Linked DNA regions of Rhodothermus marinus. The protein of the gene in region 2 interacts with the protein of the main gene of each other region in a pairwise test. Links are inferred from orthologs where the notes say so. Each region holds a gene or a part of one and is shown on either strand. Other genes may lie near its edges.

Region 1 (4,286 bases), 930 kb from region 2 along the record:
CAGAAGGTGGCGGTGATCGGCGGACGCAACTCGGCGGCCAAGGCGGCCCTGGACTGCTACCGGCACGGCGCCGAGGTGACGCTCATCCACCGGGGACCGGCGCTTTCGGACAAGATCAAGTACTGGATCCGCCCGGACATCGAAAACCGCATCCGCGAGGGGAGCATCCGGGCGTTTTTTAATTCGCGGGTACTGGAAATCCGTCCGGACAGCCTGCTGATCGAAACGCCTGACGGTCGGCTCGAGCTGGAGAACAACTGGGTCCTGGCCATGACCGGCTACCGGCCCGACCTGGAGTTTCTGGAGCAGCTCGGCGTCCGGCTCGGTGACGATCCGGCCCGCACGCCCTGCTACGACCCCGAGACGTTCGAAACGAACCGGCCGGGGCTTTATCTGGCGGGCACGGTCTGCGGCGGATTGAACACGAGCCGCTGGTTCATCGAAAACGGCCGGCTGCACGCCCCGCGCATCATGGAGCACATCGCCACGGGCCGCGTGGCCGAAGCACCCGCCCTCGACGGCCAGCACTGGAAAACGGCGGAATAAGCCGAAACCTTGCGGTTTGCTCGACGTGCCTTCTGGAAAAAGCTATCGGCATTAAGGGCATACCATGCCTCGGCTGCAGCGCCGTGTTGAAATCATCCAGCAACTTCACCGCCTTCTACCCGAACTGCAGGAGAAATTCGGGGTGGAGCGGCTGGCGCTGTACGGATCGTTCGCCCGCGATCAGGCTTCTGAAGCAAGTGATGTGGACCTGATCGTGCACCTGAATCGACCGCTGGGGCTGGACTTCATCCGCCTGATCGACTTTCTCGAGGCCCATCTTGGACGGCCGGTGGATCTGGCCACTTACGAAACCCTGCAGCGCAATCTACAACAGCCTCATACAGCCCGAATCGCTCGGCGCATTCTTCGTTCGCTTCAATATGTCTCGGCGTCGCAGGGACATTGACTGCTTGCGAGACATTTATGAGAGCCTCCGGCGTATTCAACACTTTGCCGAAGGTCTCACGTTTGAAGCTTTTCTGGAGGATATCAAAACCCAGGATGCCATTCTGCGCAACTTCGAAGTGATTGGAGAAGCGACCAAACAGCTCTCCGAAACCTTAAGGACTCATTACGCGCAGTTTCCCTGGCGCGAACTGGCCCGCATGCGTGACAAACTGATCCACCACTACTTTGGGGTCAGCTATGAGATCGTCTGGCAAGTCGTGCAAGAGGTTCCACAGCTGCTGGTCGAAATTGAGCGAATCCTTCGCGACTTCGAACGGTCATGATTTCCCCAGCGACACCTGTTCGATCCAGCGCCACAGTTCGCGCAGGCCGAGGCCAGTGTGCGCCGAGGTGGGGATGATCGGCACTTCCATGGCGCGGGCCTGCAAGGCCCGTTCGGCTTCCCGGACGGCCTGCGCGCGCCGGTTGCCCGATACCTTGTCGGCCTTCGTGAGCGCGATCAGGTAGGGGACGTGCTGGCCGCGCATCAGGTCCATCATGGCCTCGTCGAGCGGCGTAGGCGGATGGCGGCTGTCGATCAGGTGCACCACGAGCGCCAGCGTGGGCCGCTCCTGCAGGTAGCGGGTGATGAGCCGTCCCCACAGCCGACGCTCCTGTTGCGAGGTGCGTGCATAGCCGTAGCCGGGCAGGTCCACGAAGTAGAGCTGCTCGTTGACCCGGTAGAAATTGAGCTGGCGCGTCTTGCCGGGCGTGCTGCTGGTGCGGGCGAGTCCGGGCGCCCGAAGCAGCGCGTTCAGCAGCGAGCTTTTGCCGACGTTGGAGCGTCCGGCAAACGCCACTTCGGGCAGCCCGTCGTCGGGCAGCTCCTCCCACCGCGTCACGCTCCGGAAGAAACGTGCCGCCGGCTTTTTCATGCGGGTTCGGGTTTCAGGCCAGTGCGCCCAGGTGTTCGCGTACGGTCTCGCCGATGAGCGCCGGGTTGCGAATGACCACGGCACCGGCTGCCTCCAGCGCCTTGAACTTCTCCTCGGCCGTGCCCTTGCCGCCCGCGATGATGGCTCCGGCGTGGCCCATGCGGCGTCCCGGCGGGGCCGTCGCGCCGGCAATGAACGCGAAGACAGGTTTGGTCATGTGCTCCTTGATGAAGGCGGCCGCCTCTTCTTCGGCCGTACCGCCGATTTCACCGATGAGCACGACCGCTTCCGTCTCCGGATCGTCCTGGAACAGCCGGAGCACGTCCGTAAAGCGCAACCCGATGATCGGATCGCCGCCAATGCCCACGGCCGTGCTCTGGCCCAGTCCCAGCCGCGTGAGCTGATCGACCGCCTCGTAGGTGAGCGTGCCGGAGCGCGACACGACGCCGATCGTCCCTTCTTTGAAAATCATGCCCGGCATGATGCCCACCTTGGCCTGTCCGGGCGTGATCACACCGGGGCAGTTCGGGCCGATCAGCTTGACCCCTTTCTGTTTCACGTAGTGATAAACCGGAATCATGTCGCGCACCGGAATCCCCTCGGTGATGCAGACGATCACCTCGATCCCGGCGTCGGCCGCCTCCAGAATGGCGTCGGCCGCAAAGGCGGGCGGCACGAAGATAATCGACGTGTTGGCTCCCTCTTTCTCGACCGCCTCGACCACCGTGTTGAAGACGGGACGATCCAGGTGCTTCTGACCGCCTTTGCCCGGCGTAACGCCGGCCACCACGTTCGTCCCGTACTCGATCATCTGCTGCGTGTGGAAGGTGCCCTCTTTCCCGGTGATGCCCTGCACCACCAGACGCGTGTTGCGATCGACCAGAATGCTCATGGGTCCTGTTCCGGCTTGTGAAAACGGGTTGGTTTCTGAAAGATAGAAAGCAGGTGCGCGTTTTCAGGCGGTGCCGCTCACTTCCATCAGGGCGCGGCCTACCCGGAGCAGCGTGGCCTCGTCGAAGTGGCGGCCCAGGAGCTGCGCCCCCACCGGAAAGCCGCTCGAATGCGTGCCCACCGGCACGACCAGTCCCGGAATGCCGGCCAGGTTGGCCGTCACCGTGTAAACGTCGCTCAAGTACATTTCAAGCGGGTCCGAAAGCTTGCTGCCCAGCGGAAAGGGCGGCGTGGGCGAGGCCGGCGTGAGCAGCACGTCCACCTGCTCGAAGGCGCGGTCGAAGTCCTGGCGGATCAGTCGCCGCACGCGCTGGGCCTTGGCGTAGTAGGCTTCGTAGTAGCCGGCCGAGAGCACGTAGGTGCCCAGCATGATGCGGCGCTTGACCTCGGTGCCGAAGCCCTCGCTCCGCGAGCGCACGTAGAGCCGGTAGATCACCGAGTCGTCGCTGTCGCTTTCGGCCAGCTCGCGCCGGATCTGCTGCACGTCGGCCCGGTAGCCGTAGCGGATACCGTCGTAGCGGGCCAGGTTGCTCGACGCCTCGGCCGTGGCCAGGATGTAGTAGGTGGCAATGCCGTACTCCGTATGGGGCAGCGACACTTCCTGCACCACGGCACCGACCGCTTCGAGCTGCGCCGCCCGCTCTTCGAGCACCTGTCGGAATTCCGGATCCAGTCCTTCGGCGAAGTATTCGCGGGGCAACCCGATGCGAAGCCCTTTGATGGGCTGGTCGAGCGCCTCCAGGTAGTCCGGCACTTCGACCGGCGCGCTCGTCGAGTCCCAGCGGTCCACCCCGGCGATCACCTGCAGAATCCGGGCGGCGTCTTCGACCGTGTGCGTCATGGGGCCGATCGTGTCGAACGACGAGGCGTAGGCCACCAGCCCGTAGCGACTCACACGTCCGTAGGTGGGCTTCAGCCCCACGATGCCACAGAAGGCGGCCGGCTGGCGGATGGAGCCGCCCGTGTCGCTTCCGAGCGCGGCCTGACACATCCGGGCCGCCACGGCCACCGCCGAGCCGCCCGAAGAGCCACCGGGCACGTAGTCGGGATTGATCGGATTGCGGGCCGGACCAAAGTACGAGGTCTCGTTCGACGAGCCCATGGCGAACTCGTCACAGTTCGTCTTGCCGATGAAGATGGCCCCGGCCTCCCGCAACCGTGTGATGACCGTCGCGTCGTAGAGCGAGACGAAGTTTTCGAGCATGCGCGAGCCGCACGTGACGCGCCGGTCTTTGATGCAGATCACGTCCTTGACGGCCAGCACCAGGCCGCCCAGCGGCGGCAGCGGCTCGCCCCGGGCCAGACGTTCGTCCAGCGCCCGCGCCTGTGCCAGCGCGCCTTCGGGATCGACCGAGATGAACGCGTTCAGGCGTGGGTTGTCGGCTTCGATCCGTTCCAAAAAAGACGAGACCAGCGCTTCACAACTGGTCTCGCCCCGTTCCAGCGCCCCTCGGGCGTCGGCGTAGG
Region 2 (4,397 bases):
GCCGCGAAGTGCGCTATTCCATCGTGTCGGGCGTGCCGGTGGGCCGTACGCAGAGCCTGTCCTTCTCGCTGGGCAACGTATTCGAGACGAAGCGCGTCCGCACCGACACTACCGGCAACGTCCAGCGCCAGACGCTCCAGTTGCTCAATGTGGACCTTTCGACCAGCTACAACTTTGCCGCCGATTCGCTGCGGCTGTCTTCGATCAACATCAGCGCACGCACCTCGGCACTGGGGCCGCTGAGTTTGAATTCGTCGCTGGTGCTTTCGCCCTATGCGCTGGCGCCCGACGGACGGACCGTCAATCGCTATGTATTCGACCTGCGCCGTGGCCGTCTGGCCCGCATTACCAGCTTCCGGCTCAGCGCTTCCCTCAGCCTCCGAAGCCGTACCCGTCTGTCCGGCGCCGAAGCCGGCACGCCACCCCGTGCCCGCTTCGGCGACCCGTTCAGCCCGGACCCCATCACGAGCCCGATCCCGTCCCTGCTCGATCCGGCTCTGCACTACGCCGACTTTTCCATTCCCTGGTCGCTCAATCTGAACTTCAGCTACAGCATGAGCCATCCGGCCCAGCGATTGACCCGCAGCGCCATTCTGAATGTTTCGTTCGATTTCAATCTGACGCCAAAGTGGAAAGTCCAGGGACGCGGCGGCTACGACTTCGTCCGGGGCGAGCTGTCCACGACGAGCCTGTTCATCGTACGCGACCTGGGCTGCTGGCAGATGAGTCTTTCGTGGATTCCCTTCGGCCGCTATCAGTCCTATGCGTTTGAGCTGTATGTCAAAAGCGGACGCCTGCGCGACCTGCTGCGCCTGCGCCAGCCGCGCTCGGACATCCGCGGCCGCTTCCAGCAGTTGCTGTAACCCCTGAATTTTTCCACATTTTTTGCACAAATCTTTCTTTTATCACCGGCCGTTGCTATCGTTAAAAAGCCGTCAAAGAGGAACGCCTGTGGTTCTGGAAATTTAGGAGCCGTTCCTGCAGTCTGTTCTTTTTCACCAACGGGGTCGGGCCGAAGGGTCCACCCTGGAGCCTATGGGTAGATTTGCCTTCTGGCATCGCTTTTCCAAAGCCACACGCGCCGACCGCAGACTGGCGCGCCGCCTGGCCCGGCGCATTGAGGCGGACAGGGCCCTCGCCGAAACCACCAGCGTGCACGTGTACGTCCTGGAAGGACACGTGACGCTGTACGGGTTCGTGCGGGGCGAAGCGGCCCGTCGCCGCCTGCTGGACGTGGTACAATCGGTGTCGGGCGTGCGCTCGGTCGAGGCCAGCCTGCAGGTGCTGCCCGCGGAGGAACTGGAGCTGGTGGGCGCCTGAGATCAGGCGCGGCGCATCCAGGCGTTGTGAACGCGCTCGAAGCCCAGCCGGGCGTAAAAGCCGGCCGAGATGTCCGAGTCGCGCAGCACCAGCTCGGTCCCTCTGCAGCGTTCCAGCACGGCCTCGATGAGCCGGCGGCCGATGCCCAGTCCCTGCACATCCGGCTCGACGGCCAGGTCGCACAGGTAACTGTAGAGCACCCCGTCAGTCAGCACGCGGGCAATGCCCACCAGGCGGCCGTCGTGCCAGGCCGTCAGCACCAGCGAGGAATTTTCGAACATCTGCCAGACGCGCCCGGGGTCGTCGACGGGTCGCAGCAGGGGCGCCCGCCGGTAGAGCGTCATGATGCGCCCGGGCGTCAGCCCTTCCAGTCCTTCCCGAATTTCCAGTGTACCGGTCAGTTGTTGCATACGGGCCGGCATAACGTCTCCCTTCAGGCTGCGGCTACGCGCTGCAGCGCCTGGTTCACCTTGTCGGCCACCTCTTTGAAGAGCGTGGCCGTTTCGATCTCCAGGCCGCTCTGCTCCAGAATGGCACGCGCTTCTTCGGCGTTGGTGCCCTGCAGCCGCACGATCAGCGGCACGTTGATCTGGACCTTGCGGGCTGCCTCGACGATACCGCGGGCGACGCGGTCGCAGCGCACGATGCCGCCGAAAATGTTCACCAGAATGACCTTGACGTTCGGGTCCTTCAGGATGATGCGGAAGCCGGCCTCCACGGTCTCCGGACTGGCCCCGCCGCCCACGTCCAGGAAGTTGGCCGGTTCGCCGCCCGCCAGTTTGATCAGGTCCATCGTGGCCATGGCCAGCCCGGCACCGTTTACCATGCAGCCCACGTTTCCGGTGAGCCGCACGTAGTTGAGCCGGTACTTGCTGGCTTCGACCTCCAGCGGGTCTTCTTCGTGGATGTCGCGAAGCTCGGCCAGATCGGGATGCCGGAAAAGCGCGTTGTCGTCCAGGTTGATCTTGGCATCAACGGCCACCACGTCGCCCTGCTTCGTCAGCACGAGCGGGTTGATCTCGGCCAGCGAGCTGTCGGTCTCTTCGTAAGCCCGATAGAGTGCCTGGATGAACTGGACGGCCTGCTTGAAGGCGTTGCCCTCGAAGCCCAGTCCGAAGGCCAGCCGACGCGCCTGGAACGGGCGCAAGCCGATCGTGGGATCCACCCACACTTTCAGGATCTTTTCGGGACTCCGGGCGGCCACCTCTTCGATTTCCACACCGCCCTCCGTCGAGGCCATGATCACGTTCTGGCTCCGCTGGCGGTCCAGCGTAATGCCCAGGTAGTATTCCTTCGCAATATCGACGGCGCCGGCCACCAGCACGGCCCGCACCTTCTGCCCTTCGGGGCCCGTCTGGGGCGTGACCAGGTTCATGCCCAGAATGGCGCCGGCCTTTTCGCGCACCTCCTCAATGCCCTTCGCCAGCTTGACGCCCCCACCTTTACCACGACCGCCGGCATGGATCTGCGCCTTCACCACGAACAGCTCGTAGCCGTGCTCCTGCTGCAGACGGCGAGCGGCTTCGACCGCTTCCTCCACGGTGCGGGCCACGTAACCGGGCTGCGTGGCCACGCCATAGCGTTGCAGAATATCCTTGGCCTGATACTCGTGCAGTTTCATGGATCTTTCGGACTGCGTGAACTGAATGGATTGTCTAAAAGTACATGCCCGGGGCTAAAGAATCCACCCTGCCTGCAGCGAAATTTACTTTTTTGCGGGTTGTTCGCGCATGACGTTGATCGACCGCCATATCGTTCGTCGCCTGCTGCTCGGGTATCTGTTTTTCACGGGTGCCCTGATTGTCTTTTTCATCGTGCTTCACTACGTCGAGTACATCGACGACTTCATGGATCGGGGCGCTTCGATGCGCGAGGTTTTTCTGGTCTACTACCCCAGCTACATCCCCGAGATTGTGCGGCTGACCTCACCGCTGGCGCTGTTTCTGGCATGCCTGTACGTGACAGGGCGCATGGCACAGGGGCTGGAGATCGTGGCGCTGCAGATGAGCGGCGTCTCGCTCTACCGGTTGCTGCGCCCGTACGTCGCGCTGGGTCTGGTCCTTACCGGGTTCATGTTCTGGTTCAACGGCTGGGTGGTGCCGGTAACGAACCGCACCGTCGTGGCTTTCGACGAGAAATACCTGTCGAAGACCCCGCGCCAGTTCGATCTGAGCCACCTGCATCGCCAGGCGCGGCCCGGTCAGTTTCTCTCGGTGGGCTACTACGACCGTGAGCGGCGCATCGCCTATCGCGTCTCGCTGCAGCAATTTGCAGAAGGCCGGCGGCTGGTCTACCGGCTCGATGCCCCCCGCATGGAATGGAACGACTCCCTTCAGGCATGGATGGTACCCGAAGGCATTGCCCGGTATTTTGAGCCGGACGGACGCGAGGTGCGCCGGCCGGTACGCCACCAGCAACTGGACCTGCCGCTCTACCCGCGCGATCTGGCGCGCACCGAGCGGGAAGTGGAGGCCATGACGCTACCCGACGCGGCCGCCCATCTGGCCGCCCTGCGTCGCTCGGGTGCCGGCCACCTGGGACGCCCGCTGGTGGCCTATTACAGCAAGTTCGCCTATCCCTTCGCCAACCTGATCCTGGTGCTGATCGGCGTGCCGCTGGCCTCCGTACGGCGGCGCGGCGGCCAGGCCATCCAGATCGGCATCGGCTTAGGCGTGGCCTTCGCCTACCTGGCGCTGCAGAAGCTGATCGAACCCTTCGGATACACCGAGACGCTACCTCCGCTGCTGGTGGCCTGGCTGCCGCACCTGGTGTTTCTGGCGGGCGCGCTGGTGCTCGTCGCCCGGACGCGCACCTGATCAGGCCTCGCCACCGGGCCCCCCGAAGTGAATCGGCGGACCGGCTTCGGGCACTTCGATTTCGCCGTAGGTGGCCTCGTAGCGGCCGATATTGTCGGCCAGCGCCCGGAGCAGCCGTTTGGCGTGCGCCGGGGTGATGATGATGCGGCTCTGGACCCGGGCTTTGGGCAGCCCCGGCATGATGCGGATGAAGTCCAGAATGAACTCCTCGGCCGAATGGGCGATCATCACCAGATTCGCGTAGCGCCCTTCGGCCACCTC

The links. The genes of interacting proteins can lie anywhere in the genome.
Region 1: the proteins of sucC (region 2) and sucD interact in binary tests that used the Escherichia coli proteins (3 or more experiments, as listed by UniProt). The link is inferred for Rhodothermus marinus from one-to-one orthologs.

Annotation. Positions count from the first base shown.
Region 1 is NZ_AP019797.1:3,082,425-3,086,710, forward strand. Bases 822-3,708 are described here. They hold sucD (succinate--CoA ligase subunit alpha), read right to left. Parts: upstream 2,761-3,708; coding sequence 1,882-2,760; downstream 822-1,881. Other genes in these bases: GYH26_RS13435 (nucleotidyltransferase family protein), read left to right, coding at 822-952; GYH26_RS13440 (HepT-like ribonuclease domain-containing protein), read left to right, coding at 957-1,277; yihA (ribosome biogenesis GTP-binding protein YihA/YsxC), read right to left, coding at 1,272-1,868; gatA (Asp-tRNA(Asn)/Glu-tRNA(Gln) amidotransferase subunit GatA), read right to left, coding at 2,824-3,708. Outside these bases: GYH26_RS13430 (YpdA family putative bacillithiol disulfide reductase), read left to right, coding at 1-546; more of GYH26_RS13435, read left to right, coding at 611-821; more of gatA, read right to left, coding at 3,709-4,286. UniProt on the Escherichia coli protein: Succinyl-CoA synthetase functions in the citric acid cycle (TCA), coupling the hydrolysis of succinyl-CoA to the synthesis of either ATP or GTP and thus represents the only step of substrate-level phosphorylation in the TCA.
Region 2 is NZ_AP019797.1:2,149,693-2,154,089, forward strand. Bases 848-3,845 are described here. They hold sucC (ADP-forming succinate--CoA ligase subunit beta), read right to left. Parts: upstream 2,942-3,845; coding sequence 1,754-2,941; downstream 848-1,753. Other genes in these bases: GYH26_RS09330 (putative LPS assembly protein LptD), read left to right, coding at 848-863; GYH26_RS09335 (BON domain-containing protein), read left to right, coding at 1,036-1,320; GYH26_RS09340 (GNAT family N-acetyltransferase), read right to left, coding at 1,323-1,742; GYH26_RS09350 (LptF/LptG family permease), read left to right, coding at 3,051-3,845. Outside these bases: more of GYH26_RS09330, read left to right, coding at 1-847; more of GYH26_RS09350, read left to right, coding at 3,846-4,136; GYH26_RS09355 (DUF3467 domain-containing protein), read right to left, coding at 4,137-4,397. UniProt on the Escherichia coli protein: Succinyl-CoA synthetase functions in the citric acid cycle (TCA), coupling the hydrolysis of succinyl-CoA to the synthesis of either ATP or GTP and thus represents the only step of substrate-level phosphorylation in the TCA.